Linked DNA regions of Lacrimispora indolis DSM 755. The protein of the gene in region 1 interacts with the protein of each later gene in a pairwise test. Links are inferred from orthologs where the notes say so. Each region holds a gene or a part of one and is shown on either strand. Other genes may lie near its edges. The genes, in order: rplA and thrS.

Region 1 (10,642 bases):
GAATGAGATATGATGATAGCAGTTAATACAACAGACTAAAAATTAATGGAGGGATCAGTTATGAAGAAAAGAGTTCTTGCATTGCTTCTTTCCACCGCTATGGCGGCGTCAATGATGGCAGGCTGCGGCGGAAAGACCCAGAATGAAACAACAGCGGCAAAGGAGACGGATAAAGCTCAGACAAGCGCTGCAGAAAAAGGAACAGAAGGAGAAAAGGTGCTGCTCACCATTTTTGACGGTTATGCGGGAGAAGATCCACACGGAAAGTTCATTTATCAGTATGCGGAAGAGTATATGGCACAAAACCCCAACGTGGTCATTGATGTGCAGGCTGTCAGCACAAATGACATTTACACAAAGCTTTCCGCAATGGCTGCCACTCCAAAGGATGTGCCCACCATTTTCTTCACATCGGCAGACGCAGTTGCGACCCTTCACGATCTGGGGCTGACAGCGGATATCAAGGAACTTGTGCCGGAAGATTTAAAAGCGAAATTTGCCAACGGCGTTGTGGACTCCTGTATGCTGGGAGAGGAGATGTCCTATTTCCCGGTTGCGGTTCAGCCTCAGGCAGTGATCTACCGCACGGACAGATTTAAGGAGGCCGGTTTAGAGGCTCCAAAGACATGGGAAGAGTTTGTGGCGGCTGCAAAGACCCTTACAAAGGATACCAACAATGACGGGCAGATGGATGAGTGGGGATTTGATATGGTAGGTTCCAACAACTCCTCCGGACAGAGCCGTTTCATGGCGTACTTATGGTCAAATGGAATTGATTGTGTGAAGGAAGAAAACGGCAAGTGGATCACTGATATTTCCGAAGATCAGAAATTTATGGATGCATTTTCAAGATGGACCAACATGAATGCAGAGGGCATCGTTCCTACGGGGATCACAGAAGTGGATTATCCTACAGCTGCCAATTACTTTGCCATGGGATACACCAGCATGTTCCTTACCGGGCCCAATGCTCTTGGTGTGGCTTATGCCAACAACCCTGATTTAAAGGGAAAGCTGGGATCCTTTAAGATGCCTGGTGATTATCCGGGAACCATGCTTGGAACCGAAGGCTATGGTGTCAGCGCCTATGCAACCGATGCAGAAAAGGCGGCAGCCATTGACTATCTGAAGTTTTTTGTGGAGCATGACAAAGACATGCAGTTCTGGCAGAGCAGCGGAAAGATTCCGGCAACAGCAGAAGGACAGAAGGCAGACTATATATCAGGAGACGATTATGCAGGCTTTTTACAGCAGATTGCAGACGGCTGCCGTCCGACAGTTAAGTTTGCAGGTGTCAGCGGTTTAAAAAGCGCTCTTGGAAATGCGTATGCATCTGTATTCTCCAATGAAAAGACGAACGAAGAAGCAGTTAAAACTCTTGTAAGCGATGTTGATGAGTTGTTAGAGGATTATAACTGATCATGAAAATGAGGGAGGAACCATCCTCCCTCAAAAAATTGAGAAGGGAGTAAGATGAATTTCATGAACAAAAATGGAACTGCCCGGATAAAAGTGAAGTCCCAGAGGCAAGGATATTACTTTACTCTGCCGATTGTCGTCATGCTGGCTGCCCTTATCATTTATCCTATGGTTTATGGGTTCTATATCAGCTTTTTCAACACGAACCTGGTGACGAAATGGAATTTTGTAGGCTTTAAATATTATGCGGCAGCATTTAAAGAAGCGGCCTTTTACCAGTCTGTTCTGCTTACGACTGTATTTATGATTCTGGTGGTAGGAGGACATTTCATCCTGGGATTTATCCTGGCCACTCTGCTCAACCGGGAATTTAGAGGGAGAACGGTTTTCCGGGTCATATTCATGCTCCCCTGGTTTTTCCCTGAGGCTGTGGTGGCTCTTTTGTTTACCTGGATCATGAATCCCATGTACGGGATCTTAAACAGCGCCTTAAAAGGGCTTGGTCTTATATCCACCAATGTTTCCTGGCTGGGAAGCAAGGAGCTGGCTTTCCCGGCAGTGGTTTTTGTCTGCATCTGGAAGGGCTTTCCCCTGGTCATGACCATGATCCTGGCGGGGTTACAGAGCATATCCAGGGATTATTACGAGGCGGCGGAAATTGACGGCGCCAGCAAATGGGCCCAGTTCCGGTATATCACTGTTCCCTCCTTAAAGCCCATCCTGACCACGGTCTTGATCCTGGACTGCGTCTGGTGGTTTAAGCAGTATACTCTGGTTTACACGATGACGGCAGGAGGGCCGGGAACTGCAACGAATTTAATCAGTTTAAGCATCTATGGCACGGCGTTTAATGATTTAAGATTTGGAAAAGCGTCTGCCTGGGGAATCCTGGTGTTCTTTATATGCTATTTGATCAGTCTGGTGAGTAAGGTGGTGACAAAGGACAATGAGTAGATCGAAAAAGAAAAAAAACAGTTTGATTGCAACTTACGCCGCATTAATTCTCATGGCTTCTTTTATCGTGGTCCCGGTTTTGTGGATGATATCCACTGCCTTTAAAACAGAACCGCAGACGTATTATCCTCAGCCTAAATGGCTCCCAAACCCGTTTTCCCTGGATTCTTTCCGGAAATTTTTCAGTACTTATAATTTTGGGCGCATGACCTTAAACAGTCTGGTAGTCTGCCTTTCTGCCATGGTGATCTGTGTGGCCTGTGCCTGCCTGGCCGGATACGGGGTGACCAGATTCCGGTTTAAAGGAAGAAAACAGCTGATGAGTTTTCTGCTCATTACCCAGATGTTTCCGGGAGTCATGCTGGTGGTGCCGTTTTATGCAGTACTCTCTAAGTATCATCTTGTCAACTCCCTGCTTGGCCTGGTCATTGTATATGCAGCCACAAATATCGCCTTCAGCACCTGGATGATCGTATCTTATTTTAAGACCATTCCCCTGGAGCTTGACGAGGCGGCGCGGGTGGATGGAGCTTCCAGCTTCCGCATCTTCTGGAATATTATCCTTCCCCTGATCGTTCCCGGAATAGCAGCGGTAGCCATGTTCGTGCTGTTTAACGGCTGGAATGAATATATGTTTTCTTCTGTCCTGGTATCCAAGGACGAATTAAAAACGCTCACTGTTGGGATCATTTCCTTAAATTCCCAATATCAGATTAAGTGGAATGACTTAATGGCAGCATCCAGCATATCCAGTCTTCCTTTGGTAATTCTTTTTGTAAGCTTCCAGAAGTATTTTATTGCTGGAATGACCGGAGGAGCTGTAAAGAGCTGATTTGCAGAGAATATGACTTATGGAGGTAATAAAAATGGATCATATAAAAATCCATGACATCAAAGTGTTTGTAACGGCCCCAAGAAACATCAATCTGGTTGTGGTGAAGGTAGAAACAACGGAGCCGGAATTATACGGCTATGGCTGCGCTACATTTACATGGAGGCACAAGGCGGTTGTGACTGCCATTGAAGAATACTTACGCCCAATGCTCAAAGGGAAGCCTGTGGATGACATTGAAGGAATCTGGCAGTCGATGGCGGGAAGTTCTTACTGGAGGAACGGACCGGTCTTAAATAACGCCATATCCGGTGTTGACGAGGCATTGTGGGACATCAAGGGAAAAAGGGCAGGAATGCCGCTTTACAGCCTGCTTGGCGGAAAATGCCGGGAAGGGATCGCTGTCTACAGGCATGCGGATGGAAGCTCCATAGAAGAGGTGGAAGAATGCATCCACGGGTATATGGACGAGGGGTACCGCTATATCAGATGCCATATGGGTACCTATGGCGGAAACTTCGACGGAAAGATACAGAGGATCGTAAAGCCCCACAATGCACCGGAGGGAGCGTATTTCCATCCGAGAATGTACATGCAAAGTGTATATAAGCTGTTTGACCGTGTCCGCAGGGACATTGGCTGGGAAGTGGAGCTGATGCATGATGTCCACGAGCGCTTAAGCTTTGCAGAGACTCTGGAGTTTGCCCGGGAAATGGAACAGTACAAGCTGTTTTTTCTGGAGGATTCTCTTGCGCCGGAGCATGTGGAATTTTTTAAGATTCTGCGGCACCATACTATCCTGCCTCTGGCCATGGGAGAACTGTTTACCAATCCCAATGAATGGAAGGCCATTGTACAAAACCAGTGGATCGATTATATGAGAGTCCATTTAAGCGACATCGGAGGGTTGACCCCTGCCAGGAAGCTGGCGCATTTTTGTGAGGCTTATGGAGTGAAGACCGCCTGGCATGGGCCAAATGACTTATCTCCTATTGGAATGGCGGTGCAGATGCACCTGGATTTAAACAGCCATAATTTCGGCATACAGGAATTTTCCGGCTTCAGTAAAGAGGAGCAGGAGATATTTCCGGGCTGTCCTGCAATCAGGGAAGGATATGCCTATGTAAACGATAAACCGGGAATCGGAGTCTGTTTTGATGAAAAAGCGGCAGAAAAATATCCTGCAGTGGATATGGATCACGGCTGGCTGTTCTCACGGCTTCCCGATGGAACGCCCGTAAGGCCATAACAAAAAAATACAGAATACATATAATAATGGAAGCATTTCCGGCCGGAGCAGGTCAAAAAATCCCTTATATCCTCCCGGCCGGACTTGCATTTTATCTGCTTTCATGATATAATGGCGAAATACCGTAAATACCATAGTTTTTCATAAAAAAAGATTGACGAATCCTGGCCTGTGTGTTATAGTAATTGGGCGAATGGAAGAGCTTAGGTCTTTTTTTTATGCTCAAAATTGCTTGCAGCAGAGAAAAGGACTTAAAACACAACAATGAAAATTTAAGTGGAGGTGGAAGTCGTGCGCACAAAAATCACACTGGCATGTACTGAATGCAAACAGCGTAATTACAACATGACCAAGGATAAGAAGACTCATCCGGACAGAATGGAAACAAAGAAGTATTGCAGATTCTGTAAGAGCCATACGATGCACAAGGAAACAAAGTAATCAGTTGTAAAGGACGTGAAGGTTGAAAGAAAGACGTCTTCCAACCTTGAATTTGTGAAGCGACTGGATATGCAAGCATATCCGCTTACTTCATTAGGAGGCAAATTATGGGAGATACAGTGAACAACGAGAGTGCTCAGAAGAAGAACTTTTTTAAGGGTCTGAAAACTGAGTTTGCGAAAATTGTTTGGCCTGACAAAGAAACCGTAACGAAGCAGACGATCGCTGTTATGTCATCAGCGATTGCTTTAGGATTGATTATTGCGATTATTGATCTGATCATCAAGTTTGGTCTCAGTTTTGTCTTATAATTCGTAAGGGTTAAGGTGAGTTTATGTCAGAAGCTAATTGGTATGTAGTCCATACCTATTCAGGTTATGAGAACAAAGTAAAAGTTGACATTGAGAAAACAATCGAAAACAGAAACTTGCAGGATCAGATTCTGGAAGTATCGGTTCCGTTAGAATCCGTCATTGAACTGAAAAATGGCGTTGAGAAGAAGGCCGATAAAAAGATGTTTCCCGGCTACGTACTGATTCACATGGTCATGAATGACGACACATGGTATGTGGTACGTAACACCCGTGGAGTGACAGGCTTTGTAGGTCCTGGATCAAAACCAGTTCCTCTGACAGAAGAAGAGATGGAGAAACTTGGGTTCAAGAACGAAGAGATCATCGTTGGCTTTGAAGAGGGAGATACCGTTGTGGTAACTTCCGGTGCATGGAAGGATACCGTTGGTGCTATCAAGTCCATCAACGAAGGTAAGAAAACCATCACCATGAGCGTTGAGATGTTCGGCCGGGAGACTCCGGTGGAATTAAATTTCAGCGAAGTGAAAAAGATGTAACAAGTAAAAGCGGCTTATACCGGTGTATAGGCTCGTGGGAGGGAAATCCCCGACAATACCACATTTATTTAGGAGGTGCCTAATTATGGCAAAGAAAGTAACGGGATATATCAAATTGCAGATTCCAGCAGGAAAGGCTACACCAGCTCCTCCTGTAGGTCCGGCACTTGGACAGCATGGTGTAAACATCGTACAGTTTACAAAGGAATTTAACGCAAGAACAGCTGACCAGGGAGATTTAATCATTCCAGTTGTTATCACTGTTTACGCTGACAGAAGCTTTAGCTTCATAACCAAGACTCCGCCGGCTGCTGTATTACTTAAGAAGGCCTGCAAGATCAAATCCGGATCTGCAGTTCCGAACAAGACAAAGGTTGCTACAATTACTAAGGCTGAATTACAGAAAATCGCTGAGCTGAAGATGCCAGACTTAAATGCAGCATCCGTTGAATCAGCTATGAGCATGATTGCCGGTACCGCAAGAAGTATGGGTATCACAGTTGTAGAGGCATAATTTTCTTAAAGAAAGCAGGCGGAAGCGCTGCCTAAATTTAGAAAATCAGCGGTTCGGTGAGCCGGCAGGCGAATCGGACTTCCTTAATAATATTGCAGTTGATGTAGTTTTAAGAACGTGGGAGGGAAAATCCCCGACAATACCACTAGGAGGTTATTTAGAATGAAAAGAGGAAAAAGATACGCAGAGGCAGCTAAAACAGTAGATCGTTCTGTTCTCTACGATGCACCAGCAGCAATCTCTTTAGTTAAGCAGAATGCAAGTGCTAAATTTGATGAAACCATTGAAGCTCATATCAGAACCGGTTGTGACGGACGTCACGCTGACCAGCAGATCCGTGGTGCGGTTGTACTTCCCCACGGTACAGGTAAGACTGTTCGTATTTTAGTTTTCGCTAAAGGCCCGAAGGCTGATGAAGCACAGGCTGCAGGCGCAGATTATGTTGGAGCTGAGGAACTGATTCCGAAGATCCAGAACGAAGGCTGGCTGGATTTTGATGTAGTTGTTGCTACACCAGATATGATGGGTGTTGTTGGACGTCTGGGACGTGTCCTGGGACCAAAGGGCTTAATGCCAAACCCAAAAGCTGGTACTGTTACTATGGATGTAACAAAAGCAATCAACGATATCAAAGCTGGTAAGGTTGAGTACAGACTTGATAAGACAAATATTATCCACGTGCCAGTTGGAAAAGCTTCTTTCGCAGAAGAACAGTTAGCGGACAACTTCCAGACGCTTGTTGATGCAATCATCAAAGCAAGACCAAGTACAGTTAAGGGTGCTTACTTAAAGAGTGTTACACTGGCTTCCACCATGGGACCTGGTGTAAAGCTGAACGTAGCAAAGTTAATGAACTAATTTTGTTTTGTGATTGACATTGATTATAAATAATGTTATAATATTTCAGTATTAACTGCCGAAGACAGCAGGTGCCGTGAGGCATAAGGTGTAAACGCCTGCCGAGGAATGTACAAGAATCATTTTATGTAAATGAATTGTAGACCTCTCTGTCCATCCGGCGGAGAGGTTTTTCTTTGCGGTTTATACGAGCGGGCTTCCCAGGCAACCGGGAGGTTCAGACTAAACAGGAGGTAAACCATAATGGCAAAAGTTGAATTAAAACAGCCAGTTGTAAGCGAGATCAAGGAATTACTCGACGGCGCTGAGTCAGCGGTAGTTGTAGATTACCGTGGTATCACAGTTGCTCAGGATACAGCGCTTCGTAAGAAATTAAGAGAGGCCGGTGTTTCCTACAAGGTATATAAGAATACCATGATCCGTTTTGCAGCTCAGGGTACCGCATTTGAAGCTCTGGATCCAAATCTGGAGGGACCTACAGCAATCGCTGTATCCAAGACAGATGCAACAGCTCCGGCAAGAATCCTGGCTGAATTTGCTAAGACAGCTCCGGCTCTGGAAATCAAGGGCGGCGTTGTAGAAGGCACTTACTATGATGCAAAGGGTATGGAGAAGATCTCCAGCATTCCTTCCAGAGAGATCCTTCTTGGAAAGTTGCTTGGAAGCATGCAGTCTCCTATCACAAACATTGCCCGCGTTCTCAAGCAGATTGCAGATGCTCAGGGCGGAGAAGCGGCAGAGGCATAATTTTCTTAATAAAAGCAGGCAAAGACCCGCTTGAGATTAGAAAATCAGCCGTTCGAGGAGCCAAAGGTGATTCGAACTTTCTAAAAATAAACATATTAAATACGGAGGTATATTATCATGGCAAAGTTAACAACAGCTGAATTTATCGAAGCTATCAAAGAATTATCTGTATTAGAATTAAACGAATTAGTAAAGGCATGTGAGGAAGAATTCGGTGTATCCGCAGCAGCAGGCGTAGTAGTTGCAGCAGGTCCTGCAGCAGTAGAAGAAGAGAAGACAGAATTCGACGTTGAATTAACCGAAGTTGGTCCAAACAAGGTTAAGGTTATCAAGGTTGTTCGTGAAGCTACCGGCTTAGGCTTAAAGGAAGCTAAAGACGTAGTTGACGGTGCTCCAAAGGTAGTAAAGGCTGGCGCTTCCAAGGAAGAGGCTGAGCAGATCAAGGCTTCCTTAGAGGCTGAAGGCGCAAAAGTTACTTTAAAGTAATTATACTTTTGGGTTGTTTTGGACAGGATTTGTACCTCTTAAAAAGGGACAGGATCCTGTCCTTTCTTTGTGTAAGATAACAGAATAGTCTTGACAATTTTGTAAATTTAGGTTAGAATGTAGGTGTATTATCGAATGGAGTTATGATTTCACATATTTTTGTAAGTCATTATTTTCGGATGATGATTTACAAAAATATGTGATTTTTTGTTTCAGGCGATATATCAAATATTTTTTATTTTATAGGAGGTACACGTTATGAACAACGGTACAGTAAAATGGTTTAATGGTGCTAAAGGATATGGTTTCATCGTAAATGACGCAACAGGCGAGGAAGTTTTCGTACATTTCTCCGGCATCGTTTCTGATGGTTACAAGACTCTTGAAGAAGGCCAGAAAGTAACCTATGATACAACAGAAGGAAACCGCGGTCTGCAGGCAGTTAACGTTTGCATGGCTTAATAAAAGCTTCGATTTATATGTAAGCTTTAAGGGCTGCTCTCATTTTAGAATGAGGGCAGTCCTTTTCTTTTCTACCTGGGAAAATATAATCTGCCCCGTTTTTTTATTTTGGAAGGTTATTTTAGGATCTTTTTAAAGGCTTGTTGTTTTGAATTTCTTAGGTGTTGAGAGGTGCTTTAAAACGCGTCTGTACGTGTCATATGTGTGGGAATAGAGTGAAGACAGGATGAAGGCAGGAGGCAGAGTACAGGTACGCTCGGGGAGGTGTGTGGTGGCTGGAAGATGGAGGGATAAATCCCTGTTATTTGATTTACGACAAGGTCTGGGCTGCGCTATAAGTCCGGGTTATTTATAAAAGGTCATGTTCTGTTGATATGGCGCAATAAGATTGTGTATAAAATTCTCTTTGGTATAGTGGATATGTCCTGATTCTAGGGGCATTTAAGGGAAAAGATAGAAAAAGACAGAAATGTTTTGGTTTTATTTTTCCGTAAATCTCCATAGATTGATTAATAATGGCAGAAAGCTGGACTAATGGGATTATGAAAATAAAATGGAAAGCAGCCTGTTTACTGGTTGTTTTTATACTGGATATCATTTTTGTGAAAGCAATGCATCAGTCGTACACGGATGCAAAGAATACCCTGTTTCTTCCTGCAGGAGCGGACGATGAAGCAGTTGATGAGGTCAGGAGGCAGTTTTCCGGAGATAAGCAGATAGCGCTGACCTTTGATGATGGCCCTCATTCTGTTTATACGCCGAGGCTTCTTGACGGGCTCCGCAAAAGGGGGGTCCATGCCACATTTTTTCTTCTTGGTGAAAATGTGGAAGGGAAAGAGGCCATCGTGAAGCAGATGGAAGAGGATGGACATCTAGTTGGAAACCATGGATATTCTCATGTTCAGATGAGCAAGGAGTCGGTAGGAACTGCCTGCCAGCAGATTGAACAGAATAACCAGCAGATAGAAGAGATTACCGGAGTGAGACCTCAGTATTTGCGTCCGCCTTATGGCTCATGGACGGAGGAATTGGAGTGTACCACCAATATGACGGTGGTGCTCTGGAACTTAGATCCTCTTGACTGGAAATCAAAGAATACCAAAAAGGTGGTACGATATATTGTAAAACATGTAGAGCCTGGAGACATCATCCTTCTCCACGATGTGTATCCGACTTCAGTGGAGGCAGCCCTGGAGGTGATCGATACTTTGACGAAGCAGGGATATACCTTTGTTACCGTTGATGAGCTGCTGGTGGATTAAGAGGAATAAGCTATAGAGTTCGTGGTTTGTGAAACCTTTGGGGTTGTATGATTTTTTGGAAGCTGAGCTAATTGAGGCTTTGAATATTAAGGGGGTCGGTTGGCCGGCGATTTTTTCATGAGGATTCTATATGCTTTTCAGAAAGTTTCGGGAAAGGGATAGAAGGTGGAATCATAAGAGTGGGTATTGCCAGGGTATTTTTTGCTTTTTAACTTTATGTTTGATTTGGGATGATTTGTATTTGCGGAATAAGTATATATTGTTGGTATCATATAGTTTATCTGAGCTTGCAAAGCAGGTGAGGATAAAAGGGTCGTACTTTGCCCTGCCCCCCTGATTATAAAAACATCTTTTTGATTTCATAATGTAGCTTATCCGAACATGAAAAGTAAGTAAGGATAAAAGGGGATCTCTTTGCACCCGTGCATTTGATTCTGAAAACCTCCTTTTTTCATAATATAACTATCCTAACTAGCAGAGTAAGTGAGAATAAATGGGGAGTTTTTTGCCCTGTGGATTCGATTCTGAAAACAAGAAGATGTTTTCAGAATATAGCTTTTACATATTC
Region 2 (10,540 bases), 3.4 Mb from region 1 along the record:
AGCATTGTTCTCACCGTTCTTTTGGCTTTTCTCATACTCCACGAACAATTCACCATGAATAAGCTTATAGGAATCCTTCTGATTACAGCGGGAACCTTTGTTATGATTTTATGACCGGCAGCCTGTTCAAAATAAAATGCGTCAGGACTTATCCTGGCGCATTTTATTTCCGCAGGTTTATCTGGTTTTAAAAGTTGAACATTCGGTATGCTCTGATGAGCTTGCACCGTCTCCTGCAATTCCGATGTGCTCTGCTGAACAGTGTCGGCCTTCATTGTATACGCAGTTGACAGCCTCGCAGTCCACCTCCAGGCGGCTTTCCGGAGTTTTGAACAAGTTATGGAAGGTACCGTCCTTATTCTCATCAAAGCTTCCGCAGCAGGTATCATAGCTGTCCTTTGCCTGAGATCCCTCTACGATGATGGCGGACTTGCAGCAATAATTATCGGAATTGTGAAGACAGCTTGTTACATTACAGTCTAATTTTGTCATGGCCCATTTCCTCCTGATATTCTTACTTAAAATGATGTTTCAGGAGTAGTATGCACCTTGAAAAAGGAAACTATTCTCACAAGCCTTTCTCTCGCTGTTTTCATGAACCATGACAAGTTCTGTTTATTTTGCTTCTTCTGTTACATTTACCTTTTTGATTTCCTTTGTGCGGATCTCACGGCAGATATCATCAATAAAATCGGAAAGCGGGCGCTGTCCCTCATCGCCGTTGAAACGGCTGCGGACAGATACAACACCATCTTCTTCCTCCTTCTGGCCTACTACCAGCATATAAGGAAGCTTTGACAAACGCGCTTCACGGATTTTATATCCGATTTTTTCCGCACGCTCGTCAACCGTTGCCAGAATGCCGTTTTCCTTTAACTGAGACGCAACCTTCCCTGCATATTCATGATATTTTTCAGAAATAGGAAGAACGCGCACCTGCTCCGGACATAACCAGGTTGGGAATGCTCCTTCGTATTTTTCAATCAGCCATGCAAGGGTTCTTTCATAGCAGCCCATGGAAGTTCTGTGGATGATATAAGGACGTTTCTTTGTTCCATCCTTATCTACAAAGCTCATATCAAAACGCTCCGCTAAGAACATGTCAAGCTGAATGGTGATCATGGTATCTTCCTTGCCGTATACGTTCTTTGCCTGAATATCCAGCTTTGGCCCGTAGAATGCCGCTTCTCCCGCAGCTTCCGTATACTGGATTCCGATGTGGTCCAGGATCTTTCTCATCATGCCTTCCACTTCATCCCACATTTCCGGTGTTCCCAGATAATGATCTGCCTTGTTTGGATCCCATTTGGACATCTGATAGGTCACGTCGCCTTCCAGGCCAAGAGTTGTGAGACAGTATTTCGCCAGATCCACGCAGCCCTTAAACTCTTCTTCAATCTGGTCAGGGCGTACGATTAAATGGCCTTCGGAAATAGTAAACTGCCGTACACGGGTCAATCCGTGCATTTCGCCGGAATCCTCGTTGCGGAACAGGGTGGAAGTCTCGCCGTATCTGCAAGGCAGATCCCTGTAGGATTTCTGGCTTTGTTTATAAACATAGTACTGGAACGGACAGGTCATTGGACGGAGGGCAAATACTTCATCATCCGTTTCCTCATTTCCCAGAACAAACATGCCTTCCTTGTAATGATCCCAGTGGTCGGAAATGATGTATAAGTCCTTCTTTGCCATGAGAGGGGTCTTTGTTCTCATATATCCCCGCTTCTCTTCTTCATCCTCGATCCATCTTTGCATGGTCTGGACAATTTTTGCACCCTTTGGCATCAAAAGAGGAAGTCCCTGGCCGATTACATCCACTGTTGCAAAAATCTCCAAGTCACGGCCCAGCTTGTTATGATCCCGGTTTTTGATATTTGCCAGATATTCCAGATATTCATTTAACTCTTCCTTTTTGGCGAAAGCAGTGCCGTATACACGGGTCAGCATGGCATTCTTCTCGCTGCCTCTCCAGTATGCTCCTGAGGAAGAAGTGAGCTTAAATGCCTTGATGGGCTTTGTGCTCATCAGGTGAGGTCCTGCACAAAGATCCGTAAATTCGCCCTGGCGGTAGAAAGAAATCTCCGCACCTTCCGGAAGATCCTGGATCAGCTCTACCTTATAAGGCTCGCCCTTTTCCTCCATGAATTTGATTGCTTCTTCTCTTGGAAGGGTAAAGCGCTCAATTTTTGTCCCTTCCTTTATGATCTTCTTCATCTCGTTTTCAATTTTATCCAGATCTTCTCTTGAAAAGGATGGGATATCAAAATCATAATAAAACCCATTTTCAATGGAAGGTCCGATGGCAAGCTTTGCCTGAGGATACAGCCTTTTTACTGCCTGAGCCAGGATGTGGCTTGCTGTATGGCGGTAAGCAGAAAGACCTGCAGGATCGTTTACCGTGAGAATGCTTAAACTGCAGTCCTCTTCAACCACTGTCCTCAAATCTACAACCTTTCCATCCACTTCGCCTGCGCAGGCATTTCTGGCCAGGCCTTCGCTTATATCAGAAGCGATGTCAATCACTGACATTGCATGTTCATATTCCTTGACTGAGCCGTCTTTTAACGTAATCTTCATTTTCCATCAATCTCCTTTTCTTATTATTATTGTGAAGAATAAAGAGTTTGCGAAGCAAACTCTTGCGTCTGCGGCGGTCGCATAACGGCATCCACCGCTTACGCCGCAGTGCACATCCACAGCGGAGCATTTTTATTTTGCAGAGAAGTTCAGAGAACTTTTCTACAAAAAAAGCCCCTTTCCGTATGTTTCCATACAGAAAGGGACGATTCTATTCAAAGAAATCGCGGTTCCACCCTTTTTGAGTGAACAAAATAAATGTCCAAACCACTTCTTACGACGATAACGGAGTCACCGTTCCCCATTAAGGGACGCTCCAAGCTGGTCTTCTCATGTCATTCCCGTAAAGCGCTTCCACCAAACACGCCTCTCTCTGGCCTTTCCTGATATGATACTGGTCTTGTCAATGCTTTTTCTGTATTGCTTTATAATTTTAGATTATAGCACGGTTAAGCTGTTTGTCAAGCGTCATAAAAAAAATTTTCACAAAAGAATGATCAGAGCTGCCGTGATCGCAGCTATGCTGATCACAATTGACAAAGAATTAACTGCGCTTGCCGTCTCGATATCCCCCTTTAAAGCACCGGTAAAAGCAGGTGCCACCGACGATACAGGGCCTAAGGACACAATGGCCAGCGCCTGGCGCACCTCCAGCCCAAAGGGCGCCAGATAGTAAAATCCAACTGCCATTAATACCCCGATGATATACCGCACCCCTAATATTCTGAAAATCTGGCTCATTTTTTCCTTTTCCATACGGATCTCAAAACCGATTCCAATCATTAAGAGAGCAAGAAACGCATTGGCTCCGCCTGCTGTATCCGCAAGGCTGATCAGGACAGAAGGCAGCTTAATATTTAATATGCTTAAAACAGTCATAAGGACATAAGCATCAAAAGGAGCCGAGGAAAACAGCTTAAGCACCACCTTTTTTATAGAAGGCTTTTCCTCTTCTCCTATGACCATGCTGGCCAGAGTATAAGTCATCCCGGTGCACATCACCGCATTTCCGGCGTCAAACAGGCTTGTGGCCGCAAATCCCACAGGGCTTAAAAAGCTCTGTACAAAGGGCATGGTAAAATTTCCCACATTATATCCGGACATATTGATCATTGCAAAAGCTTTAGTCTCCCTGGACTTTACAGCCTCCATCACATACCCGGCCGCAACCGTAACACAGTTGCATAAAAAGCCGATGACGCATACAAAAAGAAGTGAATAATCCATGGTGATCTTGCTGAAATTAGAAACAATGGCTGCCGGAAGGGTGATCTTGATCACGATTCTGGAGACCAGATAAAAATCCTTTGCCTGAAAAAAACCTGCCCGTTTGAGCAGGTACCCCATGATAATAATTGATACAAATGCCGCTGCTTTTATCAGTACCGCTGTCATATCCGGCTCCCTTTTTCTTTCTGTCTTTTCTCAAAGTTTCCGGCGGCGCCTTTTTATCAGCTCCGCCGGTGGGAATTCTGTAAGATTTTATTTTACTTCTACGGCCCAGCCTTCCGGTCCCTGGATGCTGCCAAGCTGAATGCCGGTAATGGAATCATAAAGCTTCTGGGTCAGATCTCCGATCCTTCCGCCTCCCACAGACATTCTGTCTTCTTCAAACCGCAGTTCCCCTACCGGTGAAATGACGGCTGCCGTTCCGGTGCCAAAGCATTCCTCCATTGCTCCTGATCTTGCTGCTGCAACCACTTCATCAACGGAAATTCTCCGTTCTTCAACAGGCACTCCCCATTCTTTGCATAAGGCAATGACGGAATCCCTGGTAACGCCGGGAAGGATGCTTCCGTTTAACTCCGGTGTAATGACAACACCGTTGATCTTAAAGAAGATGTTCATGGCTCCCACTTCTTCGATATATTTTCTGTGAACGCCGTCAAGCCATAACACCTGGGAATAGCCCTCGTCATGTGCCTTTACCTGGGAAGCCAGGGAAGCAACGTAATTTCCTCCGGTCTTTGCCTCGCCGATGCCGCCCTTTACGGCTCTCACATATTCATCCTCAATCCAGATTTTAACCGGATCAAGGCCGCTGGCATAATAGGCTCCAACAGGAGATAAAATGATCATGAATTTGTAGGTATGAGAAGGCCTGACCCCCAGGAAGGGATCTGTGGCGATCACAAAGGGTCTGATATAAAGAGAGGTCCCCGGCTTTGTGGGGATCCAGTCCTGATCCACGCTCACAATTGACTTTAATCCCTCCAAAAATAAATCTTCCGGGATTTCCGGGATGCAAAGCCTGCGGTTGCTTCTGTTTGCACGCTCAATATTCTTATCCGGACGGAACAATAAAACCCGGCCATCCTCTGCCTTGTATGCCTTTAAGCCCTCAAACATCTCCTGTCCGTAATGGAATACCATGGCGGAAGGATCCAGCTCCAGCTTATGATAAGGTACAATTCTGGGGTCATACCAGCCCTTTCCCTCTTCATAATCCACCTCAAACATATGGTCCGTGAATATGGTTCCAAATGACAACGGGTTATCTTTGCCTGGCTTTTCTTTCGGGCAAGTTGTTTTTTCGATTCTGATTGTTTGCATGTGATACTCTTCCTTTCCTCTTAAGGTGCCCACGCTGTCTGGGTAGAGCCCACCCCGCCTCAGCTCACCCCGCACTATGGGGTGTACCGGGTACAAAGGGATACCCGGCGGGTGTTTCCCATACCGGCATATCTGTCAGTTTTTATAATTTGTCTATCATTATCTTCCAAAATGCCCTGGATGTCAAGAATTTTCAGCCTGTTTTACTCTACCGAAATGGAATCAAAACCATAACTTTGAGTTATATGGCGGGGAATTTCCATTCTCACCGTTTTCATGGGATTTACCGTCTGGCAAATAACAAGGTCTCCGGTCATGGTAAGCAGCATCCCTGCCTCTTCATAATCCATCCCCACCTTCTCCTTCATAAAGCCGTACATCTGCCTGGCTGCCGCACGCCAGGCTTCTTCCACCTGTTCCTTGGAGGCAATGGTGATGAGTTTATCCTCTGTCTCAATCATTGGATAGGGCACACAGTTTTTATTCCGCACCACGTTTATCCTGACCGTAGCCCGTCCTTCTATTTCCAGACCGCAGTCCTCCACTTCCCCGTCTCCCATAAGAGCGTGAAAATCCCCCATGGACAAAAGGGCCCCTTCCACAAACACAGGCAGATACAGGACTGCTCCCTTTTTTATCTGGGTGCAGTCCATATTTCCCCCATGGTCCATGGGAGTGATGGTGGAAACGCCCTCGCCTGCAGGAGCCACTCCGATGACGCCGATCATAGGCTTTACCGGAACTTTTACCTTTTCATTGAAATAGGCATACCCTCCCTTTACAGGCACCCGCCTTAATACTTTTCGGGGAAATTCCTCTTTTTCACTTCCGCTGCCAGGTCCCAGCATAACAATGCCCACAGGTCCCATCTCAATATCCAGAATATGGATTTTAAGCATGTCTCCAGGCATGGCTCCCTCAATATAGAGAGGTCCTGTTGCCGGATTCCCCGGCTTCCTCACCACATTTTCAAACGTTGCCTCTTCCGGCAGAAACTGGTTTGTAAAACAGTCGTAAGTCTCAAAAGCCACGGTCTCTCCTGCCCTGATCCTGCCACAGGGAGGATTTTCCTTTGAAAGTACGTTTGTAATATAATCCCTGGTTATGATCTTCATATTTTTCTCCTCTTAATTTTTTCTTTTCCACTAAGCTCCGGCCATACAGTGATCAGCATGGTCAAAAAGCAGGCTCCGCCTCCGATGAGATTGGAAACAGGTTCCGCCATAAAGATTCCTTCTGTTCCGTTCCCCATCAGGATGGGAAGGAGGATGATCAGTGGGACCACGATCACCACCTTGCGGAAGATGGAAAAAAACACCGCCCTCCTTGCTTTTCCCAAAGCCACAAACACGGACTGTCCCGCAAACTGCAGGGACATAAAAAAGAAGCCAAAGTAATAGATCCGCATGGACGGAACGCCTGCTTTTAGCAGCTCCTCTTCCTGGTTAAAAATGCGGATAAAGAACTCCGGAAAGCCGTGGACCAGTGCCCACATGACCGCGGTATATGTGATGGACACCACTGAAGTGAAAATAATCGCCCGCTTTACCCGTTTATATTCCCCTGCTCCATAATTAAAACCCATGACCGGCTGTGCGCCGTTGGTGACTCCGCTTACAGGCATGGAAATCACCTCCCGGATGGAATTGATAACAGTCATAACTCCCACATACAGATCACCTCCATAACGCTGTAAAGAGGCATTATACATGATCTGCACCAGGCTGTTGGTAATGGACATGGTAAAGCCTGACATTCCCAATGCAACGATATCCTTTACCCTGTGCCTTTTTAAACGAAAACAGGAGGTCTTTAGCTTTAAAATGGTTTTCTTTCCTGTCAGGAATTTAACGATCCAGAGAGCAGAAAGAAACTGTGACAATACGGTGGCATAGGCCGCCCCTCTTACGCCCAGTCCCAGAACAAAAATGAATATAGGATCTAAAATAATATTGGCAATTGCCCCCAAAAGAACCGTAACCATCCCCATGGTCCCAAACCCCTGGGAATTGATAAAGCTGTTCATTCCAAGGCCGATCATGACGAAAACATTGCCTAACAGGTAAATGCTGATGTATTGATCCGCATAAGGATAGGTCAGATCGCTGGCTCCAAACAGATAGAGCATGGGCTTTTTTAATACCAGGCCTGATACAGTAAGTCCCAGGCCGAAGGCTACCATTAAAATAAAAGAATTTCCCATGATCTTTTCAGCTTCTTCCTCATTTCCCCGCCCCCTCTCAATGGAGCACATAGGCGCACCCCCCATGCCGAATAAATTGGCAAAGGCAATGACTATGGAAATGATGGGAAGGCACAGGCCAAGCCCTGTTAATGCCAACGTTGCATTTTCCGGAATTCTTCCTATATATATCCTGTCTACGATGTTATACAGAACATTGATCAGCTGGGCCAATGTCATAGGCACGGCCAGCTTTAATATGTTTTCTATTACGCTTCCTTTTGAAAAGTCATTCTTTGTATCTGCCATTTCTCAACTGCCTCCTTACCTGTTTTATCATAACATCCTCTTTCTGATTTTGCATCCAGTTTTTCCCGGAGATTCTTAAAACAGCAATAAATACCATTTTAAGATTATTTTTTATCTTTCATTCAGGCTTATGTTCCATAACAATTCTGTCAAGATCCTTGTTACAAGAACTTGCCCGGCTGCTGGAGGCCTACTTAGCGGAACACAACCGGGCCCTTCTCCATCCAACGGTTAAGCTAAACCTTCAAAAGGAATCTGTTTTCTTTAATACCAGAATCAAGCTTCTGCTGTATCTGATCCTGGACACCCACTCCGTCCGCAGTGCCTGTGACCGAATGGCCTTATCCTACGGCAAAGCCTGGGATATGTTAAATAAACCGGAAGCAGAAACAGGCTATCCCATTACAGAACGGAAACATGGAGGCAAGCGGGGCGGAAACACTACCCTGACCCCCAGGGCCTCCAGTTCCTAAGAACCTGGCAGAAGCTGGAAGATAATATCTTTCAGTTTGCTCAGAATGAATTTTCCGCCCTTTTTCGTGACAGCGGATTATTCCTGTAAAGCAAGTGCTTCCAAGGAAGAATTTGAAACATTTAAATCCCCCTTTTATAATGACATTAGAAATCATAGTGTTGTTATAGAAGGGGTGATTTTTTATGCTTGAGGCCAGTTCCGCCTGCGGTCTTATACTGGCCGCAGGATTGTCCAGCCGTATGGGGGATTTTAAGCCGCTGATGCCCTTTAAGGGAAAGACCATGATTGAAAGCACCATTGACAGCATGCTGGCAGCCGGAGTGAAACAGATTGTAATCGTTCTGGGTTACCGGGGAGATGATATTGAGTCAGTTCTTCACCTTCATTATGGGAAAGAAATCATTTACGCCCGAAATCCTCACTATGAGATTACCGATATGCTGACCTCTATAAAATATGGTCTTCACTCCATGCCTCACTGCAAAGCTTTTTTCCTGCTTCCAGGTGACATGCCGGTTGTTAAAAAAAACACGTTCCTTAAACTTTTAAAAGCACAGCCCCATGACCGGCCCGCTCTCCTGTTTCCCACCTTGGAAGGTTATCGGAAACATCCTCCCCTGATTGATTACAGATTCCGTGACATCATACTGGAATTTGAGGGAGAAGGCGGTTTGCGGCAGATATGGAAGCAGCAGGAGGAATTCATCATCCATGTACCGGTGGATGATGACGGCGTATGGATGGATCTGGATACCATGGAAGATTATGAAGTCTGCATCAGCCGGTTTTATCCGGCCAAAATTTAAAAGGAGGCAATGAATCAATGGAACACATCAGTCAGCCAGTAGTAAAAAAAGACCATGAATCAAAGATGGCGGGCCGCTCTGTTTATGTAGGCGACTATGAAAATAACGGGGTCCTGGTAGGGAAAATGCTTCGTTCCAAGCTGGCCCGCGCAAGGCTTTCTGCCGTAAATGTACCGCCACTTCCCCACGGCTATTTTTATGTCGATCAATCTGATGTTCCAGGTGACAATCATGTGAACATCGTCATGGACGATACACCTGTTTATGCCCGGGAAACCGTAGAATACATTGGAGAGCCCATAGGAATGGTTGTGGGGCCGGAAGAATCGGTGGTAGACCGCATCCTGGATGAGATCCAGGTTTCCTATGAAGAACTGGAGCCTGTCCTGGATCTTGACAAGGCAGATACCGTATTCTTTGATTATGAATATGGCAAAGGGGATATGGAGAAGGCCTTTGCTGAGGCTGATAAAATCTATGAAGAAGAATTTATCACCGGTTACCAGGACCAGACCTATTTAGAAACCCAGGGTATGATGGCAGAGCCTGAAGAAAACGGAAAAATGTTCATCCACGGCTCTCTCCAATGCGCCTATTACGTTCACGGAGCTGTTATGCGGGCCCTTGGCTGCGGACCGGATCAGGTACATATTAAACAGGATGTGACCGGCGGAGGTTTTGGTGGAAAAGAGGCTTTTCCTTCAATTCTGGGTTGTCAGGTGGCCGTAGCTGCTAAAAAGGCCGGTGCTCCTGTCCGCTGCATCTTTGACCGCAGGGAGGATTTGGAGTTTACCTCCAAGCGCCACCCTTCCCTCTGCAGATACAAGGTGGCTGTAAAGGATGGCAAAGTGACTGCCATGGACATTGATGTGAAATTCAACAGCGGAGCTTACACCACCCTGTCCGCCGTAGTGCTTCAGCGGGGTATCATCTGCTCAAACGGAATCTATAACGTCGAGAACCTTCACGTGCGTGGAAGGGCCTTAAAAACCAATACCACTCCTACAGGAGCATACCGTGGCTTCGGCGCTCCCCAGACATTTTTTGCAGTTGAAATGATGATGGACCATATAGCAATGGATCTTGGAACCGACAGCCTGGAATTTAAGGAAAAACACATTGTAAAGCAAGGAGATTCCACTTCCACCTCAGGGAAATACCATTTTCCCGTACCAATTCCTTCCATGATCGAAGAGATCGACCAGGCTTGCGGCTTCCGTAAAAAACACAGGGAATATGCAAAACCGCAGACAGGACGGTACCGCAGAGGGATTGGCATTTCCATGCATTTTCATGGTGCAGGATTTACCGGTTCCGGCGAACGGGATATCATCAAGGCCGTATGCAGGCTTCACAAATATCCCGACGGCACGGTGGAGATCCTGGCTTCCAACGGAGAGATCGGCCAGGGACTGCGTACAACGTTTCCTAAAATCGTTGCAAGAGAATTAAACCTTCCACTTGATAAGGTTTATTACGATCATCCGGACACTGCCCGGGTCCCGGACTCCGGCCCTACCGTTGCCTCCCGCTCCCTCATGGTAGTGGGGGAACTCCTCCGCCGCTGTGCCATTAAGCTGCGCACCCAATGGAAGGATGGAGAAGACCAGATGGTGGAGGAGCGGTTTAAAGAACCTG

Evidence for each region.
Region 2: the proteins of rplA (region 1) and thrS interact in binary tests that used the Escherichia coli proteins (3 or more experiments, as listed by UniProt). The link is inferred for Lacrimispora indolis DSM 755 from one-to-one orthologs.

The regions. Positions count from the first base shown.
Region 1 is NZ_AZUI01000001.1:1,246,613-1,257,254, reverse strand. What follows is about bases 5,283-8,269. They hold rplA (50S ribosomal protein L1), read left to right. Parts: upstream 5,283-6,421; coding sequence 6,422-7,117; downstream 7,118-8,269. Other genes in these bases: rplL (50S ribosomal protein L7/L12), read left to right, coding at 7,982-8,269; rplJ (50S ribosomal protein L10), read left to right, coding at 7,361-7,864; rplK (50S ribosomal protein L11), read left to right, coding at 5,831-6,259; nusG (transcription termination/antitermination protein NusG), read left to right, coding at 5,283-5,745. In the rest of the region: K401_RS0106025 (ABC transporter substrate-binding protein), read left to right, coding at 61-1,419; K401_RS0106020 (carbohydrate ABC transporter permease), read left to right, coding at 1,474-2,373; K401_RS0106015 (carbohydrate ABC transporter permease), read left to right, coding at 2,366-3,205; K401_RS0106010 (enolase C-terminal domain-like protein), read left to right, coding at 3,240-4,454; rpmG (50S ribosomal protein L33), read left to right, coding at 4,746-4,895; preprotein translocase subunit SecE, read left to right, coding at 5,003-5,206; more of nusG, read left to right, coding at 5,230-5,282; more of rplL, read left to right, coding at 8,270-8,350; K401_RS0105965 (cold-shock protein), read left to right, coding at 8,609-8,812; K401_RS0105960 (polysaccharide deacetylase family protein), read left to right, coding at 9,355-10,074. UniProt on the Escherichia coli protein: One of the primary rRNA binding proteins, it binds very close to the 3'-end of the 23S rRNA. Forms part of the L1 stalk. It is often not seen in high-resolution crystal structures, but can be seen in cryo_EM and 3D reconstruction models.
Region 2 is NZ_AZUI01000001.1:4,653,740-4,664,279, reverse strand. What follows is about bases 97-2,981. They hold thrS (threonine--tRNA ligase), read right to left. Parts: upstream 2,578-2,981; coding sequence 616-2,577; downstream 97-615. Other genes in these bases: K401_RS0122670 (DUF1540 domain-containing protein), read right to left, coding at 178-492; K401_RS0122675 (EamA family transporter), read left to right, coding at 97-114. Outside these bases: more of K401_RS0122675, read left to right, coding at 1-96; K401_RS0122660 (AEC family transporter), read right to left, coding at 3,061-3,972; K401_RS0122655 (branched-chain amino acid aminotransferase), read right to left, coding at 4,060-5,130; K401_RS0122650 (acetamidase/formamidase family protein), read right to left, coding at 5,334-6,245; K401_RS0122645 (MATE family efflux transporter), read right to left, coding at 6,242-7,621; K401_RS31475 (winged helix-turn-helix domain-containing protein), read left to right, coding at 7,780-8,094; K401_RS0122635 (nucleotidyltransferase family protein), read left to right, coding at 8,279-8,902; K401_RS0122630 (xanthine dehydrogenase family protein molybdopterin-binding subunit), read left to right, coding at 8,920-10,540. UniProt on the Escherichia coli protein: Catalyzes the attachment of threonine to tRNA(Thr) in a two-step reaction: L-threonine is first activated by ATP to form Thr-AMP and then transferred to the acceptor end of tRNA(Thr). The rate-limiting step is amino acid activation in the presence of tRNA.